Regions from separate parts of the Streptomyces sp. NPDC058371 genome, predicted to be linked through region 2. Evidence: riboswitches for the same ligand, from Rfam matches in the RefSeq annotation. Region 2 holds a riboswitch; each other region holds the start of a gene.
What was found. A riboswitch is a leader RNA that binds a small molecule or an ion and turns the genes downstream of it on or off. The one in region 2 is predicted to bind thiamine pyrophosphate.
Positions count from the first base shown of each region.

Region 1: linked by a shared signal. The riboswitch ahead of ACFWM2_RS20190 (thiamine ABC transporter substrate binding subunit) and the one ahead of ACFWM2_RS02710 (purine-cytosine permease family protein) in region 2 are both predicted to bind thiamine pyrophosphate.
Region 3: linked by a shared signal. The riboswitch ahead of thiO (glycine oxidase ThiO) and the one ahead of ACFWM2_RS02710 (purine-cytosine permease family protein) in region 2 are both predicted to bind thiamine pyrophosphate.
Region 4: linked by a shared signal. The riboswitch ahead of thiC (phosphomethylpyrimidine synthase ThiC) and the one ahead of ACFWM2_RS02710 (purine-cytosine permease family protein) in region 2 are both predicted to bind thiamine pyrophosphate.

Region 1 covers NZ_JBHXJC010000006.1:125,727-131,162, forward strand. Annotated here, with positions in the region: gene ACFWM2_RS20180 (ABC transporter ATP-binding protein) at 1-698, opposite strand, end outside; gene ACFWM2_RS20185 (ABC transporter permease) at 698-2,428, opposite strand; gene ACFWM2_RS20190 (thiamine ABC transporter substrate binding subunit) at 2,404-3,486, opposite strand; TPP riboswitch at 3,566-3,671, opposite strand; gene rlmN (23S rRNA (adenine(2503)-C(2))-methyltransferase RlmN) at 3,756-4,862, opposite strand; gene ACFWM2_RS20200 (phosphatidate cytidylyltransferase) at 4,975-5,436, opposite strand, start outside.
Region 2 covers NZ_JBHXJC010000001.1:622,305-627,740, reverse strand. Annotated here, with positions in the region: gene thiD (bifunctional hydroxymethylpyrimidine kinase/phosphomethylpyrimidine kinase) at 116-967, opposite strand; gene ACFWM2_RS02710 (purine-cytosine permease family protein) at 964-2,385, opposite strand; TPP riboswitch at 2,375-2,469, opposite strand; gene lexA (transcriptional repressor LexA) at 2,703-3,377, shown strand; tRNA gene ACFWM2_RS02700 (tRNA-Pro) at 3,485-3,558, opposite strand; gene ACFWM2_RS02695 (DUF309 domain-containing protein) at 3,674-4,201, shown strand; gene cobF (precorrin-6A synthase (deacetylating)) at 4,236-5,006, shown strand; gene ACFWM2_RS02685 (MDR family MFS transporter) at 5,084-5,436, shown strand, end outside.
Region 3 covers NZ_JBHXJC010000005.1:72,069-77,504, forward strand. Annotated here, with positions in the region: gene ACFWM2_RS17615 (thiazole synthase) at 1-687, opposite strand, end outside; gene thiS (sulfur carrier protein ThiS) at 691-891, opposite strand; gene thiO (glycine oxidase ThiO) at 888-2,045, opposite strand; TPP riboswitch at 2,043-2,156, opposite strand; gene ACFWM2_RS17630 (hypothetical protein) at 2,222-2,593, shown strand; gene ACFWM2_RS17635 (NAD(P)/FAD-dependent oxidoreductase) at 2,626-3,846, shown strand; gene ACFWM2_RS17640 (Rv2175c family DNA-binding protein) at 4,079-4,450, shown strand; gene thiE (thiamine phosphate synthase) at 4,542-5,198, shown strand; gene metF (methylenetetrahydrofolate reductase [NAD(P)H]) at 5,340-5,436, shown strand, end outside.
Region 4 covers NZ_JBHXJC010000016.1:14,742-20,177, reverse strand. Annotated here, with positions in the region: gene thiC (phosphomethylpyrimidine synthase ThiC) at 546-2,375, opposite strand; TPP riboswitch at 2,368-2,524, opposite strand; gene ACFWM2_RS33620 (YibE/F family protein) at 2,596-4,089, shown strand; gene ACFWM2_RS33615 (SsgA family sporulation/cell division regulator) at 4,289-4,726, opposite strand; gene ACFWM2_RS33610 (IclR family transcriptional regulator) at 4,826-5,436, opposite strand, start outside.

The sequences.
Region 1 (5,436 bases), on a different contig from region 2:
GGATGCTGCCAGACCTCAAGGGGCGTCCCGGACTGGGCGATCCGCCCGTCGCGCATCACGACGACCCGGTCGGCCAGCGCGAACGCCTCGCCCTGGTCATGGGTCACGGCGAGCACGGTCGTGCCCAACTCACGGAAGAGCTGCCCCAGTTCGACGACCAGCCGCTCCCGCAGCGAGCGGTCGAGCTGGCCCAGCGGCTCGTCCAGCATCAGCAGCCGGGGACGCGGGGCGAGGGCACGGGCCAGCGCCACTCGCTGCTGCTCACCGCCGGAGAGGGAGGCGACGGCCCTGGACGCGGCGCCGGGCAGGCCCACGAGCTCCAGCAACTCCCTCACCCGTACGCCCTGTTCGCCCTTCGGGACGCCGTGCATCCGCAGCCCGAAGGCGACGTTGCCGCCGACATCCCGCTGCGGGAAGAGCTGATGGTCCTGGAACATCAGCCCGACGCCCCGCCGATGCGCGGGCACCCCCGACTGATCGCGGCCGTCGAGCTGGACCCGGCCCGCGTCGAGCGTCTGCAGTCCCGCCACCGCCCGCAGCAGTGTCGACTTGCCGCTGCCGCTCGGTCCGAGCACGCAGACGATCTCGTGCTCGGCGACGTCGAGGCCGACGGCGTCGAGCACGGGCCGCCCGCCGAACCGTACGGTCGCCGCCTCGATGCCGAGCAGGGCACCCCGCACCTCCGTGAGCCTGGTCATCAGAACTCCCCCGTCGGGTCGGTCCGCAAGCGCTCCAGAACCAGCAGCGCCACCGCGCACACCACCATCAAGATCGTCGAAAGGGCCATCGCCTGACCGTAGTTCAGGTCACCGGCACGACCGAGGAGCCGGGCCACAGCGACCGGCAGCGTCGGATTGTCCGGCCGCGCGATGAAGACGGTCGCCCCGAACTCGCCCAGCGAGACGGCGAAGGCGAACCCGGCCGCGATCAGCAGCGCCCGCCGCACCATCGGCAGATCGACCTCGCGCCACACCCGCCACGGCGACGCCCCGAGCACGGTCGCCGCCTCCCGCAACCGCTCGTCCACCGCGCGCAGGACGGGCAGCATCGTGCGGACCACGAACGGGACACCGACGAGTGCCTGCGCGAGCGGCACCAGGATCCAGGAGGACCGCAGATCCAGCGGCGGCTCGTCCAGGGCGATCAGGAACCCGAAGCCGACCGTGACCGCGGAGACGCCGAGCGGCAGCATCAGCAGCGCGTCGAACCCGCGGACGAGCCGGCCCGCACGCCGGGTGAGGGCGGTGGCCGCGAGAGCGCCGATCAGCACGGCGACGGCGGTGGCGGCGAACGCGTACTGGAGCGAGTTGCCGATCGCCTCGATCGGCGCCACCAGGAAGATGCCGCCGTCCTCGGAGGTGAGCGCTCTGTAGTACGCCAACCCGTAACCGCCGGGGGTGTCCAGGGACCGCTGGACCAGCACCCCGAGAGGCAGCACGAGCAGGACGGCGATGCTCGCGAGGACCCCGGCGAGCAGCGCCCACTGCCCGGCCCCACGCGGCCGGCGCGCGGTCATCGAGGCGTCCACCAGACGCAGGGCGGTCTCCCGGCGCCGTACGGTCCAGGCGTGCACCGCGAGGATCGCGCCGACCGCCACGAACTGGACGATGGTCAGCACGGCGGCGGTGGAGAGATCGAAGATCTCCGAGGTCTGCCGGTAGATCTCGACCTCGAGGGTCGAGAAGGTGGGGCCGCCGAGGATCTGCACCACACCGAACGAGGTGAAGGTGAAGAGGAAGACCATGAGAGCGGCAGCGGCGAGGGCGGGCCCGAGAGCCGGCAGGGTCACCTTGCGCCAGGCGGCGAACCGGGAGGCGCCGAGCATCCGCGCGGCCTCCTCCTGACGCGGGTCGAGCTGCGCCCAGAGACCGCCGACCGTCCGGACGACGACGGCGTAGTTGAAGAAGACGTGCGCGAGCAGGATCGCCCAGACAGTGGTGTCCAGCCGTACGCCCCACAGCTCGTCGAGCAGCCCGCCCCGGCCGACCAGCGCCAGGAATGCGGTGCCGACGACGACGGTCGGCAGCACGAAGGGGACGGTGACCACCGCCCGCAGCACCTGCTTGCCCCGGAACTCGAAGCGCGCGAAGACATACGCGCCGGGGAGCGCGATCAGCAGCGTGAGCGCGGTCGACGCGCACGCCTGCCAGGTGGTGAACCACAGGACGTGCCGGATGTCGGACTGGGCGAGCACCTCGCCGATCCGCCCGAACCGCCAGACCCCGTCGGCCTTGAGCCCGCGGCCGACGATCGCCGCCACCGGGTACGCGAAGAAGGCCGCGAAGAACGCGACGGGCAGCGCCATCAGTCCGAGCCGCGCCGCGCCGCCGCGGGAGAGCCCCCTGCGCGCCCGGGACGCCCCGGGCTCCCCCTGTTTCCGGGACTTCCCGGGCGGCCGGGGCGCTACTTCAGTACGAGTGAGGTCCACGACTTGACCCACTGGTCACGGTGGTCGGCGATGGTGCCGGGGGCGAGCGTCTCGGGGTTCTTGGCGGCCGGCCCGAACTCGGTGAACTCGGCCGGGACCCGGGCGCCCTCGACCACCGGGTACACGAACATGTTCAGCGGCATGTCCTGCTGGAACTTCTTGGTGATCAGGAAGTCCAGCAGCGCCTTGCCGCCCTTGGCGTTCTTCGCGTTGCTCAGCAGGCCCGCGAACTCGATCTGCCGGAAACAGGTGCCGGTGGCGACGCCGGTCGGCGCGGTCTTGGGCCGCGGATCGGCGTAGATGACCTCGGCGGGCGGCGACGAGGCGTACGAGACGACCAGTGGGCGGTCGGCCTTCGCCTTCTTGCCACCGGCCGAACCGGAGAACTCGTCGTTGTAGGCCTGCTCCCAGCCGTCCACGACCTTCACGCCGTTGGCCTTGAGCTTCTTCCAGTAGTCCTGCCAGCCGGTGTCGCCGTACCGCGCCGCGCTGCCGAGCAGGAAGCCGAGGCCCGGCGACGACGTCGAGGCGTTCTCCGTGACGAGCAGGTTCTTGTACGCGGGCTTCACCAGGTCGTCGAAGGACTGCGGCGGGGCCAGCTTGTGGTCGGCGAAGTACTGCTTGTCGTAGTTGACGCAGATGTCACCGGAGTCGATGGGTGTGACGCGGTGCTCGGCCTTGTCGAGCTGGACGTCCGCGGCGACGGCGGACAGGCCCTTGGCCGCGTACGGCTGGAAGAGTCCGTTGTCGAGCGCGCGGGACAGCAGTGTGTTGTCGACGCCGAAGAAGACGTCGCCCTGCGGGTTGTCCTTGGTGAGGATGGCCTTGTTGACGGCCTGCCCGGCGTCGCCGTCCTTGAGGACCCTGACCTTGTACCCGGACTCCTTCTCGAACGCCTTGAGCACGCTCTTCGAGGCGGCGAAGGAGTCATGGCTGACGAGGGTCACGGTCTTGGACCCGGAGCCGGCGTTGTCGTCGGACGAGCCGCACGCGGAGAGCGTGACGAGCCCGAGACCGGTGGCGACGACCGCTGCCGTCAACCTCTTGGTGGTGCTCACTGAATTCCTCCTGGGATGACCAGGAAGAGACGCGGCCCTGCCCGGGAACCTCTGATAGTTCCCGGGCAGGGCGCAACAGCTTGAGTAACGACCGAACTTCCTACCCAGAATGACCTGGGCAAGGTTCAGAGGGTCTGCGGCCTGTGCCGCACTCTCAGCGCTGTGGCGCTCCCCTGTCGGAATATGAAGATGTACGTACGCCAGTCAGACTACCGCTCCCTCGCCGGAACGCGGCTGGTGGCTCCCCGGTGACACCGGGCAGCCGGGTCCTAGCGCTCCGCCGCCGCCAGCTGCCCGCAGGCCCCGTCGATCTCCTGGCCGCGGGTGTCCCGGACGGTGACCGGCACGCCGTGGGCCGCGATGGCCTCGACGAACGCCTTCTCGTCCTCGGGCCGCGAGGCGGTCCACTTGGAGCCGGGCGTCGGGTTCAGCGGGATCAGGTTCACGTGCACGGGCTTGCCCTTGAGCAGCCGTCCGAGCCGGTCACCACGCCACGCCTGGTCGTTGATGTCACGGATGAGGGCGTACTCGATGGACAGCCGGCGCCCCGACTTGGCCGCGTACTCCCAGCCGGCGTCCAGCACCTCGCGCACCTTCCACCGCGTGTTCACGGGGACGAGGGTGTCGCGCAGCTCGTCGTCCGGCGCGTGCAGGGAGATGGCGAGGCGGCACTTGAAGCCCTCGTCGGAGAACCGGTGGATCGCGGGCACCAGGCCCACGGTCGACACGGTGATTCCGCGCTGCGAGAGCCCCAGACCGTCCGGCTCGGGGTCGGTGAGCGCCCGGATCGAGCCCACGACCCGCTTGTAGTTGGCGAGCGGCTCGCCCATGCCCATGAAGACGATGTTGCTCAGCCGCGCCGGGCCACCGGGAATCTCGCCGTCCCGCAGGGCGCGCATGCCGTCCACGATCTGGTGCACGATCTCGCCGGTGGACAGATTCCGGTCCAGCCCGGCCTGTCCGGTGGCGCAGAACGGGCAGTTCATCCCACAGCCGGCCTGCGAGCTGATGCACATGGTGACCCGGTCCGGGTACCGCATCAGCACGGATTCGACGAGCGTGCCGTCGAAGAGCCGCCACAGGGTCTTGCGGGTGGTGTCGTCGTCACAGCTGATGTGCCGGACGACGGACATCAGCTCGGGCAGCAGCGCTTCCTGCAGCTTCCCGCGCGAGGCGGCCGGGATGTCCGTCCACTGCTCCGGGTCGTGCGCGTACCGCGCGAAGTAGTGCTGCGAGAGCTGCTTGGCGCGAAACGGCTTCTCACCGATCGCGGCAACCGCCTCTTTACGCTCGGCGGGCGTGAGATCGGCAAGGTGCCGCGGCGGCTTCTTGGCTCCGCGGGGGGCGACGAAAGTGAGTTCTCCGGGCTTAGGCATAGCTCTACCAGTGTCGCAGACATATGAAGAGAGGCCCGCCGCCCTGTGGACAGCGAGCCTCTCACTCAAGAACTGCAGGTCAGCGACGTACAACAAGGTCAGGGCGCAGTGGTCAGCCGGAGCCCACGAAGATCACCAGGAGCAGCCACACCACGGGTGCCGTCGGCAGGAGCGAGTCCAGCCGGTCCATGATGCCGCCGTGCCCCGGCAGCAGCGTGCCCATGTCCTTGATGCCCAGGTCCCGCTTGATCATGGACTCGCCGAGGTCACCGAGCGTGGCGCTGGCGGCCACCGCGAACCCGATGAGCAGACCCTGCCACCAGCTGCCGTCGTCGATCAGGAACTGCATGCACAGCGCACCCGCGGCCATCGCGAAGGTGACCGCTCCGACCAGGCCCTCGCGGGTCTTGCCGGGGCTGATGCGCGGCGCCAGTTTGTGCTTGCCGAAGCGCCAGCCGACGGCGTACGCGCCGGTGTCGCTGACGACCGTCAGGAGCAGGAACGTCAGGACGCGCCGCGGACCGTCGTCGGCCGTGAGCATCATCGCCACGAACGTCGCCAGGAACGGCACGTA
Region 2 (5,436 bases):
GAAGGCGACCCCGGCCGACCCGAACCGCGGGAGCCCGGTGCCCACCCGAACCGCAGGAACCCGCTCGGCGAGACGCGCCCGGCTCACCTCGACAACCAAGTGCGGGCGCAGCGCGTCACCGGCGCGGGCGGGTCCGCCAGCCGTGGTCGACCGGGCCCAGGCCCGCGCCCAGGGCGAAGCCCGCGGCGATCGCACCCGTGACGTACTCCTTCGCCCGGCGCACCGCCTCCGGTACCGGATGCCCCTGCGCCAGGCCGACCGCGATCGCGGAGGCCAGGGTGCAACCCGTGCCGTGCGTATGGCGGTTGTCGTGGCGCGGGGCCCGCAGCCAGTGCTCCTCGCGGCCGTCGGTCAGCAGGTCCACGGCCTCGCCCGGCAGATGACCGCCCTTCACGAGGACCCACCGCGGCCCGTACTCCAGGAGCCGTTCCGCCGCCCGGCGCATGTCCCCTTCACTCGTCACCGAGACCCCGGTGAGCTGCGCCGTCTCGTCGAGATTCGGGGTCGCCACCGTCGCGACCCGCAGCAGTACGGTCCGTACGGCGTCCAGCGCGTCGTCGGCGAGCAGCCGGTCGCCGTGCTTGGAGACGCTCACCGGGTCCACGACCACGGGTGCGGCGGTGTCCGCGAGCAGCTCGGCGACGGTCTCGACGAGCAGGGGCGAGGCCAGCATGCCGGTCTTCAGCGCCTGTACGCCGATGTCGTCCACGACGCTGCGGTACTGCGCCCGCACCGCCTCGGCCGGCAGCTCCCACGCCCCCTGGACCCCGAGGGAGTTCTGCGCGGTGACCGCGGTCAGCACGCTCATGCCGTGCGCGCCCAGCGCGAGCATCGTCTTCAGGTCGGCCTGGATACCGGCGCCGCCCCCGGAGTCCGACCCGGCGACGGTCAGGACGCGCGGCGGCGCGACGGCGGCTGCCGGAACCGGTGCGGTCGCGGCACCGGGTGATGTGGCCGGCTGTGTCATGACCGGGTCTCCTTCGAGGTAGCGCCGAGACCCAGGCGCAGCGGGGCGTACACGGCGAGCGCCACGACGAAGGCCACCCCGTAGGCGAGATCGGCGCCGTGCAGGGCGTCGGCCACCGGACCCACGTACAGGCTGGTGCTCATGAACGGGACGGCGGCGGCGAAGGCGACGACGAACGCCGTGAGCGCGGGCCACCACTGCTGCGGGCGGGCGTTCTCGGCGGCCAGGTCGACCGGGGCGCCGGCGCGGGCCCTGGCCCGGACGAGCCAGTCGACGGCCACGATCGCGACGAATCCGGGGATCCAGTAGCCGACGAGCAGCAGCACGTTCTGGAAGCGGGTGGTGGTGTCGGCCGCGTGCATCCACAGGACGAGCGGGAAGCCGAGGGCGGCGGCCAGCGCGGCGGCGACCGGACGCGGCAGGCGTACCCCCATGGTCTGCAGGGCCAGCGAGCCGCTGTAGTCGTTCATGGCGTTGCTGGACAGGGCCGCGAGCGCGACGGCGAGCAGGCCGAACGCACCGAGGACGCCGCCGCCGAGCAGGGTGTCGACGCCTCGGGCGGTCTGGTCGGTGAAGACGGACGCGCCCCACAGGCCCAGTGCCTGGACGGCCACGAAGGACACGCTGACGCCGAGCAGCGTGCACCAGAACATCCGCGGCCGGGACGCGGTGCGCGGGAGATACCGGCTGAAATCGCTGGCGTAGGGGGCCCAGGACAACGCGAGGCTCAGTGCGATGGTGCAGGTCAGGACGAACGCGCCGGCCCGGTCGGCGCCATGGACCGTGGCGACGGCGGCGGGGTGGCTGCCGCCGAGCAGCTTGGCGGTCAGCGCGGCGAAGGCGGCGGCGAGCGCGAACGTCATCACGGTCTGGAGCCGGTGGATCGCCTCGTACCCGAGGACACCGAGAGCCCCTTGGGCGGTCATCATGACCAGGACGCCCAGCCAGAACGGCCAGCCGCACAGCTGGGCCAGCGCGTCCCCGCCGAACAGGCCGATCAGCGCGTCCCAGGCGATCGAGGAGAGCCACTGCAGGGCGCCCGGCACCGCAACGGCCCGCCCGAACGCCAGCCGGGCGAGCGGGAGTTGCCCCGCACCGGTCTGGCTGCCCCAGGTGCCCAGGTAGGCGGTCGGCACCGCGCCCAGGAGGGTGCCGAGGACGACGGCGGTGAGGGCGGTGGCGAAGTCGAGGCCGAGCGCGACGCCGGCGGTGCCGGTGAACACGCCCGTCATGGTCAGGTTGGGGGCGAACCACACGGTGAACAGCCGGGCCGGGCTGCCGTACCGCGCGTCCTCGGGGACGGGTGCGATGCCACGGGCCTCGACCCGCAGATCACCGGGAGCGGCGGGCATCCGCCCGTCGAAGACGCGCTGCGGGGACCCGACGGCCACCTCACCGCGGGCATGCGGCAATGACATGAGACATCCCTCCGCCAGTCCTAACTGGTTCAGGTTCGACGGGTGTGATCTCAGCCCTCGTGCGGGGCACCCCGTGTCCGGTACGCCGGCCAGGATAGCCCGGCCCGCGCGTACGTCCAGGTGGTGGGGCGGACGGCAGCCGTGCGCGGTCGGCGGACGGTGACCGGGCCGGTGCGGCGGGTCACGCCCGCGCCGCACGGTGTGCCCGGGGAGGGACGCCTGGGAGTGAATACCGTGATACGCGGACGACGTTCCCTTTGTCCGGGAGGGCGGGCTATGGTGACGCACTGACGGGATCTTGAACGGAGGGGGCGCAGGTGGAGAACCTCGCGAGGGCACGCCGCGGCCGGCCGCCCGGGACCGGGTCGGTGCAGGGCGAGCTGACCGGCCGCCAGCAGGCCATCATCGAGTTCATCAGGACCGAGGTGGCGCGGCAGGGCTATCCGCCGTCCATGCGTGAGATCGGCGAGGCCGTCGAGCTGGCGAGCACCTCCTCGGTCTCCCACCAGCTGTCGGTACTGGAGCGAAAGGGCGTCCTGTACCGCGATCCGCACCGGCCCCGCGCGTATCAGGTACGGCCCACCTGGGCGCCGAGTCTGGACGCCGACCGCGGGCCGGAGCCGGCCGCAGTACCGCTGGTGGGCCGCATCTCCGCGGGCACGCCCGTCCTCGCCGAAGAGGCGATCGAGGACATCTACCTGCTGCCGCGCCAGATGGTCGGCGACGGCGATTTCTTCGCACTGACCGTGAGCGGCGACAGCATGATCGAGGCGGCCATCTGCGACGGCGACGTGGTGGCCGTCCGCCGCCAGGACAGCGCCGATCACGGCGACATCGTCGTCGCGCTCCTGGAGGACGAGGCCACGGTCAAGCAGCTGCGCCGGCAGGACGGTCAGGTGTGGCTCATGCCGCGCAACTCCGCCTACGCGCCGATTCCCGGCGAGGACGCGGTCATCCTGGGCCGAGTGGTGGGCCTGATGCGCCAGTTGTAGCGGTGGCGAGGGTGCCGCCCCGCTCCGGGTGCGGTCCGGCCCCCGCGGGACCGGTGCGAACAGAAAGGGCCCCCGCGGGCTTTCGCCCGCGAAGACCCTTCGCACCGTCGGGACGACAGGATTTGAACCTGCGACCCCTTGACCCCCAGTCAAGTGCGCTACCAAGCTGCGCCACGTCCCGGTGCGCTCGCCGCGGTGAACCGCGTGATCGCGCGAACAGCACTTTACCGCACGCCACAGGCCGGTCCGCCGGGGGCGCGGGGGCGGCACCGGGGCCGGCGCGGGACAATCGGAGCATGAGCAGGATTTCCAGGGCCGGGGCTGACGACCGACGCGACCGGGACACGGAGGGACGGGCCCGCAACGCCCGTCCCCGGGACGGGCTCGGCCGGCCCCTGCCGTACGGCGCGGACGGGGTGGAGCGGCAACCCGAAGGGGTCGTACGCAGCCCCGCCGAGACGGTCGTCGAGGCGCAGGCGCTGCTGGCCGCGGGCAAGCCGTTCCACGCGCACGAGGTCTTCGAGGACGCCTGGAAGTCGGGTCCCGCGGACGAGCGCGCGCTGTGGCGCGGGCTGGCCCAGCTCGCGGTGGGGCTGACCCATGCGGCCCGGGGCAACACGACGGGCGGCGCCCGGCTGCTGCGACGCGGGGCGGGCGCCGCCGAACAGTGGGCCGCCGAATCCGGACAGAACCGGCCGTACGGGATGGATCTGGCGGAACTGGCGGCCTGGGCGCGGAGGTTGGCGGGGGTCGTGGAGCGGGACGGTACGGCGGTCGACGCGGTGGCGTGGGCGCCGCGACTGCGCGGGAGTGAACCCGGATAGACCGGCTGTCAGTGGCGTGGGGCAGACTCGGGTCGTGCGAAAGATTCATGTCATCGGAATCGGGGCGGGCGATCCCGACCAGCTGACCCTGCAGGCGGTCAAGGCGCTGAAGAGCACGGACGTGTTCTTCATCCTGGACAAGGGCGAGGTGAAGTCCGACCTCGTTCAGCTGCGCCGTGACATCCTCGACGCACATCTGCCGGAGGGGACGTACCGGCTGGTCGAAGCGCGCGACCCGGATCGCGACCGGGCCGCCGGGGGCGCGGCCTACTCACCCGCGGTCGGTGACTGGCGCAGCGCCCGCGCCGCCCTCTACGAGCGGCTGATCGTCGAGGAGTTGAGCGAGGACGGCAGCGGCGCGTTCCTGGTGTGGGGGGACCCCGCGCTGTACGACAGCACGCTCGGCATCCTGGAGGAGATCCTCGACCGGGGCGCGGTGGCGTTCACGTACGAGGTCGTTCCCGGGATCAGCAGTGTCTCGGCGCTCGTCGCCAGGCACCGCACGGGGCTCAACCGGGTCGCGCGGCCCATCCAGATCACCACCGGGCGCCGCCTGGCGGAGGGCTTTCCCGAGGGGGTGGACGACGTGGTGGTGATGCTCGACGCCCACCAGGCCTTCCGGGCGTATGCCGACCAGGACATCGACATCTACTGGGGCGCCTACATCGGCACCCCGGACGAGATCCTCGCCTCGGGGCCGATAGCCGAGGCGGCCCCCCGCATCGAGCGTCTGCGCGCGGAGGCCCGGGAGCGCAAGGGCTGGATCATGGACACCTACCTGCTGCGCAGGCATCCGCGGGGTTAGGGCCTTTCCGGTCGATCACGTACGCCGGGCGGATCTCCCGGCATGCACACGCCCTGCCCCGGTGTGAGGGTGACCCTGTGACGACCACAGAGGAATCCGCGCCGCCCGCAGCTCCGGCGCCCGCGCCCCCGGTGCTGGACTCACGGCGCCGCAACGTCGTCTTCGTGACGATCATGCTGGGCATGCTGCTCGCGGCCCTCGACCAGACGATCGTCGGCACGGCCCTGCCGACGATCGTGTCGGATCTCGGCGGCGCCGCGCACATGTCCTGGGTGGTCACCGCCTATCTCCTCGCGGAGACCGTGGCGACGGTGCTGGTCGGCAAGTTCGGTGACCTCTTCGGCCGCAAGCTGGTCTTCCAGGCGTCGGCGATCATCTTCATCACCGGCTCGTTCCTGTGCGGTCTCGCCACGAACATGTCGCTGCTGAT
Region 3 (5,436 bases), on a different contig from region 2:
GCCCTCGACCGCGTGCCGCATGGCCTCCGCCATGAGAACGGGCTCCTGCGCGCGGGTCACCGCCGAGGCGAGCATCACACCCGCGCACCCCAGTTCCATGGCGAGCGCGGCATCGGACGCCGTGCCGGCACCGGCGTCCAGAACGACCGGCACGCGTGCGTGCTCCACGATCAGCTGGAAGTTGTGCGGATTGCGGATCCCGAGCCCGGAGCCGATGGGTGAACCCAGCGGCATGACCGCGGCGCAGCCGACGTCCTCCAGCTTCCGCGCGAGGACCGGGTCGTCGTTCGTGTACGGCAGCACGGTGAAGCCGTCGTCCACGAGCGTCTCGGCGGCATCCAGCAGCTCGATCGGATCGGGCAGCAGCGTGCGCTCGTCGGCGATGACCTCCAGCTTGACCAGGTCGGTGCCGAGGGCCTCGCGGGCCAGGCGCGCGGTCAGGACGGCCTCCCCTGCGGTGAAACAGCCCGCCGTGTTCGGCAGCACCCGGATGCCGAGCTTGTCGAGCACGGAGAGGACCGAGCCGTGGGCCGCCGGGTTCACCCGCCGCATCGCGACCGTCGTCAGCTCCGTGCCGGACGCGACGAGCGAGCGTTCCAGCACGTCGAGGCTGGGGGCGCCTCCGGTGCCCATGATCAGCCGGGACGAGAAGGTCGTACCGCCGAGGACGAAGGGATCGTCGGCCATGGGTCAGCCTCCTTGGACGGCGGTGAGGACTTCGACGCGGTCTCCCTCGGAGAGGGACGTGGACGACCACCGCGCGCGTGGGACGACGGTTTCGTTGAGCGCGGCGGCGACGCCGGACGGGGCCGGGGTCAGGGCCGAGACGAGGGTGTCGAGCGCGGTGCCCGCGGCGATCCGCTGCTGTTCGCCGTTGACGATGATGTTCATGCGGGCTGCTCCGTGAGGGCCGTGCTGAAGCGCTTGGGGGTGAAGGGGCGTGCCTCGGCCGGGAGTTCACCGGTGGCGAGGACGTGCGCCATGGCGTCGCCGGTCACGGGCGTGAGCAGGACGCCGTTGCGGAAGTGCCCGGTGGCCAGCAGGAGGCCGTCGAGCTCGGTCGGACCGAGCAGCGGCGCGTTGTCCGGGGAGCCGGGTCGCAGTCCGGCCCGGGTCTCGGTGAGCGGCAGTTCGGTGATCCCGGGGACCAGCTCGTGGGCGTCGCGCAGCAGCTCGTACACGCCGCCCGCGGTCACCGTCCTGTCCCAGCCCAGCTCCTCGCTGGTGGCGCCGACGACCAGCTCGCCGCTCTCGCGCGGCACCAGATAGACCTGGCTGCCGCGGACGACGGCGCGCACGGTCCGGCTCAGGAAGGGCGCGTACCGCTGCGGCACGGTCAGCCGCAGCACCTGCCCCTTCACCGGCCGCACGGGCGGCAGTACGGCGTCGGGGACCCCGGCGAGCCGCCCGCTGAGGCTGCCCGCGGCGAGGACGACGTGGCCCGCCGAGAGGTCGGTGCCGTGCGCGGTGCCGACGCCGGCGGCCCGGTCCCGTACGACGGAGAGCCGCTCGGCCCAGGTCCGGTGGAAGACGACCCCGGCGCGCTCGCATGCGGTGACCAGAGCCCTGGCCAGCCGGCGCGGGTCGATCTGGTGGTCGCCGTCGACCCGCAGGCCGCCGCGCACTCCGGGCGCCAGCAGCGGCTCCAGGCGACGGCACTCACGGCCGCTCAGCCACTCCGACTCCAGGCCCGACTGCCTCTGCAGGGCGTGCAGTTCGCGCAGATGGGCCCGGTCGTCGGCGTCGAGCGCGACGGCGAGCGTGCCGCACTGGCGGTAGCCGAGGTCCAGGCCGGTCGCCGCGGTCAGCTCGGCCACGAAGTCCGGATAGCGGCGCGCGGAGGCGAGGTTGAGTCCCAGCAGGGTCTGCTCGCCGTAGTGCAGTTCGGTGACGGCGGCCAGCATGCCGGCGGCCACCTGCGCCGCTCCGCCGCCCGGTTCCGGGTCCACGACCGCGGTGGAGAACCCGCGCTGAGCGGCCCGCCAGGCGGTCACCAGACCGATGATTCCGCCCCCGATGACCAGGACGTCTGAGGTACGCGACATGGGCGTCCAGCCCCTCCCTTCGCCGGCATGACCCGGATCAGGTTCGTACGGTCGGAGGCCGTCCCAGCCTCCCTCTCAGCCCGGTTCGTCCGGGCTCCCGCGTGTGCTTTACGTTGGCCAGCCTAGCCCTTCGTCACGAACCTCAGTACTCGAACCTCAGTAGAGGAGCCCTCCGCGTGGCCCGCTCGCTCGACGGTCTCGTCCTGGCCCCGGTCGCCGACCAGGCGCCGGGGCAGGTCGGCACCCGCACCCGGTTCACGTACCACGAGAAGGACGGCGTGATCTGGGCCGAGTACGCCGGCGGCGATGTCGTACGTGGTCATCTCGTGGGTAGACGGGAGGGGGACCGGCTCGACTTCCGTTACGTGCAGCTGAAGCACGACGGCACGACCTCCTCCGGGCACTGCGTGTCCGCGGTCGTCGAACTGGCCGACGGCCGGGTGCGCCTGGAGGAGACCTGGAAGTGGGAGTCGCAGGCGGGCAGCGGGACGAGCGTGGTGGAACAGATCCACGAAAGTGTGGAACAGGTCACTGAGCACGTCCCCTGACTGACATTTTGTCAGGTGTCTAAGGTGATCAGGTGAGCGAGCAGACGCAGGAGCGGACAGCGCGGCGGGTCGTCGTCGTGGGCGCGGGCATGGCCGGGGTGCAGACCGCGGTCGCCCTGCGGGAACAGGGCTTCACCGGCAGCGTGACCCTGATCGGCGCGGAGCCGCACCAGCCGTACGACAGGCCACCCCTGTCCAAGGCCGTGCTGCTCGGCAAGGCCGAGGGCTCCGCCTTCGACGTGGACTTCGAGAGCCTGGGCATCGAACTGCAACTCGGCCGCGAGGCGCTCGGCGTGCGCCCCGGGGACCACGAGCTGGACACCGACTCCGGTCCGGTCCCGTACGACGTCCTCGTGCTCGCGACGGGTGCCGAACCGATCCGGCTGCCGGGCACCGAGGGCGTGCCGGGGGTCCATCTCCTGCGCACCCTCGACGACGCCGAGCGGCTGCGTCCCGTGCTCGCCCAGCAGCACGACATCGTGGTCGTGGGAGCGGGCTGGATCGGGGCCGAGTTCGCCACGGCGGCGCGTGAGGCGGGCTGCGCGGTGACCGTCGTAGAGGCCGCCGACCGGCCGCTGGCCGGAGCGCTGCCCGCCGAGGTGGCCGCGCCGATGGCCGCCTGGTACGCCGACAGCGGTGCCACGCTGCGCACCCACGCGCGCGTGGAGCGTATCGAGCCCGGCGCGGTGATCCTCGACGACGGTTCGCGGGTGCCCGCGGGCGCGGTCGTCGTCGGCATCGGCGCCCGCCCCGCCACCGCCTGGCTGGCCGGCTCCGGGATCACGCTCGGTGCCCACCGCGAGGTGCTGGCCGACGCCCATCTGCGCACCTCCGCGCCGGACGTGTTCGCGGTCGGCGACTGCGCCTCCTTCCCCTCGGGGCGGTACGAGGGGCGCCTGCTGGTCCACCACTGGGACAACGCCCTGCAGGGGCCGCGCACGGTGGCGGCGAACATCATCGGCGAGGCCCCGGCGGCCTACGACCCGGTCCCGTACTTCTGGTCCGAGCAGTTCGGCCGCTTCGTGCAGTACGTCGGCCACCACGACTCCGCCGACACGACCGTGTGGCGCGGCGACCCCTCGGGGGCGGCCTGGACGGTCTGCTGGCTGCGGGAGGGCCGGCTCGTCGCGCTTCTCGCGGTCGGCCGCCCCCGGGACCTGGCCCAGGGCCGCAAGGTCATCGAGGCGGGGACCCCTATGGATCCGGAACTGCTCGCGGACCCGGCGCGGCCGCTGAAGGCCGCCGCGGCCTAGGGTCTGTCCGGCGGATCCTGCGGTTCCGTCCGCACGGTGCCCGGAGACTGGGCCGAGCGGGGTGGGGTGCGTGCCGCGCAAAGCGGAGCCATCACGGCCGACGACAACGCCGCGAGTGTGCGTGCCACACCCCACGACCCGGCGCATGATCCGCCGGGCGGGCCCTGGTCCGTCACCCCTGGTCGGAGGGGTCTGGCTTCCGACTGTCAGTCCGGGATGGCAGGCTTGTCCCGTGACCGAGATTGACGCAAAGATCGATGCTCTCGTCCCCGCCTGGCTCACCCTCCCCGACATCGCCGAACAGTTCGGCGTCGAGGTGACCCGCGTCCGGCAGCTGGTCAGGGAAGGCCAGCTGATTGCCGTACGCCGTGGTGAGAACCGCGCGCTGCACGTCCCCGCCGCCTTTATCGACGGGGTCGAGCAGAAGGTCGTCAAGGGCCTGACCGGCACCCTGACGCTCCTGCGGGACGACGGCTTCACCGACGAAGAGATGCTCGAGTGGCTCTTCACCCCCGACTCGACCCTGCCCGGCACCCCCGCGCAGGCTCTGAGCGAGAATCGCGGCACGGAGGTGAAGCGCCGCGCCCAGGCGCTCGCCGTCTGATCCGACAACCGTCCGGCGTACGGACCACGGCTCGCCGCTCACCCGGCCGCCGCGGTCCGTACGCGCCACCGACCACGGGGGACACACACCCATGCCCGAGACCGCCGCCACCGCCCGCCAGCAGCTCGCCGACGCCCGGGTCTACCTGTGCACGGATGCCCGTAGGCGCCAGGGCGACCTCGCCGAGTTCCTCGACGCGGTCCTGGCGGGCGGGGTCGACATCGTGCAGCTGCGCGACAAGGGCATGGAGGCGGCCGAGGAGCTGGCGCACCTCCAGGTCTTCGCGGACGCCTGCGCGCGCCACGGCAAGCTCCTCGCGGTGAACGACCGTGCGGACGTCGCCCACGCCGTCGGCGCCGATGTGCTGCACCTGGGCCAGGGTGACCTCCCCGTCCCTGCCGCCCGCGCGATCCTCGGCGAGGACGTCCTGATCGGCCGTTCCACGCACGCCGGGTCCGAGGCCGCGGCCGCCGCGGTCCAGGAGGGCGTGGACTACCTCTGCACGGGCCCCTGCTGGCCCACGCCCACCAAGCCCGGCCGGCACGCACCCGGCCTCGACCTGGTGCGCCACACCGCCTCGCTGGGCACCGATCGCCCCTGGTTCGCCATCGGCGGCATCGACCTCGGCAATCTGGACGAGGTGCTCGAAGCGGGCGCCCGCCGTGTCGTCGTCGTGCGGGCGATCACCGAGGCGGACGACCCCGCGGCGGCGGCCGGAGAGTTCGCGAAGCGGCTCCGGGCGGCGTGAGCAGCTCGCGAGACGGTTCCGGGCGGCCTAAGGCGCCGGAGCTTGACGCTGCGTGTCCGAAGGGTGGACAAGAAGTCGACAAATCGGACAAATCTCATCGGTTCGGTTGGGGGACCGGCGTCCCCTGGCTAACCTGCGGATATGGCCCTCGGATCTGCCTCCACCAGGACTGATCGCGCACGCACCGTGCGCGACATGCTCGCGACCGGCAAGAAGACGTACTCGTTCGAGTTCTCCG
Region 4 (5,436 bases), on a different contig from region 2:
CAGCACCGGTCACAGGCCGTACCGAGACCGGAAACCGCCTGCCGAAGCGCTGGGCGGCCGCGTCTTCCCTTGTGACCCAGGTCTTCAACTGGAACGGCGATATCTATCCGAGGGGCTCCACCCTTGCGGCTTACGAGGGCACGGGGGCTCAGCAGGCCTTCGATCAGGTACGCAACGGGCTGAAGACGTGCAAGTCCTTCACCGGAGAGGGCTATACCGGGAAGTACCAGGCGAAGATGGCTGCCGAGAAGTCCTTGGACATCGGCGACGAAGCAGTGCGCTTCCGTGTGACCATCCCTGCCACGCTCCCGCCGTCCAAGAAGGGCGGGCCGGACAGGAAAGTCCCACGGATCGATCGATACGTCGTCGTGCGAGTCGGTACCACCATCGCGACGTTCGACACGATGAAGGTGGGTGGCAGTCCCGCCTTCTTCCCCACCGAACTGCTCAAAAAACAGATCGAGCGCCTGAGGAATGCCCAGCGCCACCGAAATGCGGCGGTGTTCCTCGGTCGACAACCCCGAGGAACACCGCCGTTCCAGCGGTCAGTCGGCCAGCGGCAGATAGACCCGGTTCCCCGCGGCCGCGAACTCCTTGGACTTCTGCGCCATGCCCTCCTCGATCTCCGCCTGGGAACCGCCGTGTTCGCGGCGGATGTCGTGGGAGATCTTCATCGAGCAGAACTTCGGCCCGCACATCGAGCAGAAGTGGGCCGTCTTGGCGGGCTCGGCCGGGAGGGTCTCGTCGTGGAACTCCCGTGCCGTGTCCGGGTCGAGGGCCAGATTGAACTGGTCCTCCCAGCGGAACTCGAAGCGGGCGTCGGACAGCGCGTCGTCCCATTCCTGAGCGCCGGGGTGCCCCTTGGCGAGGTCGGCCGCGTGTGCGGCGATCTTGTATGTGATGACGCCGGTCTTGACGTCGTCACGGTTGGGCAGGCCCAGGTGCTCCTTGGGCGTGACGTAGCAGAGCATGGCCGTGCCCCACCAGGCGATCATCGCGGCGCCGATGCCGGAGGTGATGTGGTCGTACGCCGGCGCGACATCCGTCGTCAGCGGGCCGAGGGTGTAGAACGGCGCCTCCTCGCAGATCTCCTGCTGAAGGTCGATGTTCTCCTTGATCTTGTGCATCGGGACATGGCCCGGGCCCTCGATCATGGTCTGTACGTTGAAACGCTTCGCGACCGTGTTGAGTTCCCCGAGCGTCCTCAACTCCGCGAACTGAGCGGCATCGTTGGCGTCCGCGATCGACCCGGGCCGCAGCCCGTCGCCGAGCGAGTACGTGACGTCGTAGGCGGCGAGGATCTCGCAGAGCTCCTCGAAGTTCTCGTACAGGAACGACTCCTTGTGGTGCGCGAGGCACCACGCGGCCATGATCGAGCCGCCGCGCGAGACGATGCCCGTCTTGCGGTTCGCGGTGAGCGGCACGTACGGAAGGCGCACGCCCGCGTGCACCGTCATGTAGTCCACGCCCTGCTCGGCCTGCTCGACGACCGTGTCCTTGTAGATCTCCCAGGTCAGCTCCTCGGCACGGCCGTCGACCTTCTCCAGCGCCTGGTAGAGCGGCACCGTGCCGATGGGCACGGGGGAGTTGCGCAGCACCCACTCACGGGTGGTGTGGATGTTGCGGCCGGTGGACAGGTCCATGACCGTGTCGGCGCCCCACTTCGTCGCCCACGTCATCTTGTCCACCTCCTCCTCGATGGAAGAGGTGACCGCCGAGTTGCCGATGTTGGCGTTGACCTTCACCAGGAAGCGCTTGCCGATGATCATCGGCTCGATCTCCGGGTGGTTGACGTTCACGGGCAGCACCGCGCGGCCGGCGGCGATCTCCTCGCGTACGACCTCGGGGTCGACGTTCTCCCGGACCGCCACGAACTCCATCTCGGGCGTGATCTCCCCGCGGCGGGCGTACGCGAGCTGGGTGACGGCCTCCCCGGGACGCCCCCGGCGCGGCTGCCGCGGCCGCCCCGGGAAGACCGCGTCGAGGTTCCTGAGCCCCCCGCGCGGTGAGGTGTGCTTGATTCCGTCGTCCTCGGGGCGCACGGGACGGCCCGCGTACTCCTCGGTGTCACCGCGGGCGATGATCCAGTTCTCGCGCAGCGGTGCCAGCCCCCTGCGGACGTCGGTGTCGACGGTCGGATCGGTGTACGGGCCCGAGGTGTCGTACAGCGTGACCGACTGCCCGTTGGTGAGGTGCACCTGACGGACCGGCACCCGCAGGTCGGGGCGAGAGCCCTCGACGTATGCCTTGTGCCAGCCGATGGACTTCCCGGCCTCGCCGCTCTCGGTGGAGGCGGGGGCCCCACCGTCGCCGGCCGGAGCACTCGCTCCGTCCGTCTGGCTGGAGGCAGGCGTGCGTACGTCCTTGATGGTCATGAGACCTACTCCCTACGCCGGCATTACCCGGTAACAGGTTCGGCGGTCGACGCAGCGAGTTCCGTCTGCCGATGTTTCATGTGAAACATCGCTGAGACGAAGGTCAGCGCCCTCTCAGCCCGGTGCTCCGAGCTCCCGCGTGTGCAAAGGTGCCTCCACGCTAGCGTCATATCTGGCGCGGTGAACAGAGGGCCCCTGCCGTTCTTGCGATGATCGGTCGGTGACCACGACGCAGCAGCCACCGTTCCCACCGTCCGAGCCGCCGCGTGGACGGGGTCCGGGCGACGGCCACGGGCGGGGTCCGGGCGACGGGCACGGGCACGGGCCGGACGGTGACAATGGTCACGGGAACGGCGGCGGACCCGGATCCGGCTCCGGCTCCGGTGACGCGCACGGCCCCGGCGACGGTCACGGACACGGCCACTCGCACAGCCATGGCCCCGCGGCCCCGGTCTCCAAGCACCTGCGCAAGGTCATCGCCGCCGTCCTGATCCCCTTCGCGGCCGCGGTCGTTGTCGGCCTGGCCGTGTTCTGGCCGGGCGGCGCTCCCTCGCACGAACGCACCGGCGTCGGTTTCGACCGGCAGACCCAGCAGGCCACGGTCACCAGGGTCGACCAGGTGGACTGCAAGTCCGTGAACGCCTCGGGGGACACCCCGACCGGTGACACCTCGACGCCCGAGGGCTCCTCGGCACAACAACAGGCGACGGGCGACTGCAAGAAGGCGACGATCCGGATCGACACCGGCAAGGACAAGGGCCGTACGTTCACGGAGATCGTCCAGCCCGACCAGTCACGCCAGTTGCACCAGAGCGAGAAGGTCGTGGTCGCGTACGAGCCCTCCGCGCCCAAGAACCTGCAGTACTCGGTCACCGATGTGAACCGCAAGATCCCCATGGCGGTGCTCGCCGGGATCTTCGCGCTGGCCGTCGTGGTGGTGGGCCGGATGCGCGGTCTCATGGCGCTGATCGCGCTCGCCGTCAGCTTCCTGATCCTGACGCTCTTCATCCTGCCGGCGATCCTGCAGGGCTCGAACCCCCTGGTGGTGGCCGTGATCGGCGCCAGCGCCATCATGCTGATCGCCCTCTACATGTGCCACGGCCTGTCGGCCCGTACCTCGGTGGCGGTGGTCGGCACGCTGCTCTCGCTGGTGCTGATCGGCCTGCTGGGCTCCGCGTTCATCGGCTGGGCCGCGCTGACCGGCAACGTGGACGACAACACCGGCCTGATCCATGGCCTGTATCCGTCCATCGACATGAGCGGTCTGCTCCTCGCCGGTGTGATCATCGGCTCGCTCGGTGTGCTCGACGATGTGACGGTGACGCAGACGTCGGCCGTCTGGGAGCTGCACGAGGCCAATCCGACGATGGGCTGGCGCGGGCTGTACCGGGCGGGCATCCGGATCGGCCGCGACCACATCGCCTCCGTCGTCAACACCCTCGTACTGGCGTACGCGGGTGCGGCCCTCCCCCTGCTGCTGCTCTTCTCGATCGCGCAGAGCAGCGTCGGCACGGTCGCCAACAGCGAGCTGGTCGCCGAGGAGATCGTGCGCACGCTGGTCGGCTCGATCGGCCTGGTGGCGTCCGTACCGGTGACCACGGCGCTGGCGGCCCTGGTGGTCTCCGCGGACCGCCCGAGCGGCACGGGGGCTCCGGCGCCCGCGAGTGCCCGGACTCCGGCCCGCGGCGGCAAGGGCCGCCGCCGCAAGCACTGACGCCGCCGGGTGCACGGGCTCCTGAACGGGAGCCGTACGGATCCCCTGGACGGGAGCGGATCAGGCCCCCGCGCCGAAACGGCACAGGACCCATCGCGGGAGCGCCTCGCGGGAGCGGCACAGGCCCCTCTGAACGCGAGCGTTGGAACGCCACCTCTGGGTGAGGAAGCGTTACGCCACTTGAGGGGCGCGGCGCGTCTCAGCCCGCGCTCTGCTCCTCCGCGAGGATGCGGTCCAACGCCTCGTCGAGATGGGTGTCGAAGTCGGCGAGAGAGCGCTCCTGCCCGAGCGGCACCAGCTTGTCCGTGCGGTCGAGGAATGCCACGAGCGGTGCCGTGCCGGACCGGAACAGCGCGTGGTCGCCGCCCACCTGAAGCCGGATCAGCACCTCACCGAATGCCTCCGGGTCCGCCGGCGAGATCCGCACATCCCCGTCGCCGCAGGCCCGGCCCACGCCGTCGATCAGCAACTCCCGCCCGAATGTCCAGGTCACCGGAGCATCACCGGGCAGATGAAAAGTCAGCCGCACGGCAAAAGGATCACAAGTCTCATATCGCAGCTCCACCGGAATACGGAAGGCGAGCTCCTCCGACACGAGAAAGCTCATCATGACCTCTGCCTGCACCGACTCGCGCATCGCCTACCCCGGAGTTTGCCGTCGACTGGCCAGGAATCGTCCCCCTGACGCTGGTGGCATCTTGCAGAAAGTACATGGCAGATTACAAGGAGTGAGTTTTCAGATGCTGATAGAGATCGTGAGTGTCCCTAGCAGCCTGCCGATCTCGGCCTGCAATTGCCGTGCCGCGGGAAGCAGCCGCTCCGCCTGGTGAAAGGGCAGGGAAATGGCCATGGTCGCGGCCGTTGTCCCTGCGGTGAGAGGGATCGCGGCGCAGACGGTTCCCAGCGCATATGCCTGTCGTTCCACGACTGGTTCCATCCGCCCCATGCGTTCCAGACGCCGCAACAGGGTGCGCTCGTCACGCACCGTGTACGGCGTGAGGGACTGGACCGGGTAGCGGTCGAGGTGGTCCCGCCGGGCGTCCTCGTCCAGTTGGGACAGCAGACACTGGCCGATCGCATGGGCGTGACCGGTCTCCCGGAAGTCCGCCCACTCCTCCACGGCCGGATTGCCCGGGCTCTCGGCGACGGACATGACCTCGATCTCGCCCTCGCGGTAGACCGCGTAGTACACCGGGGCACCGATCGAATCGCGCCATCTGGCGAGCGCCTCGTTCACCGTGCTGCGACGTTTCTGCTGTGCTCCGCTGCTGCTCAGCCGCTCAGCGGCCTCACCGAGGAAGAACAGCCCCTTCTCGCGGTGGAGATAGCCCTCGTGGGTCAGGGTGC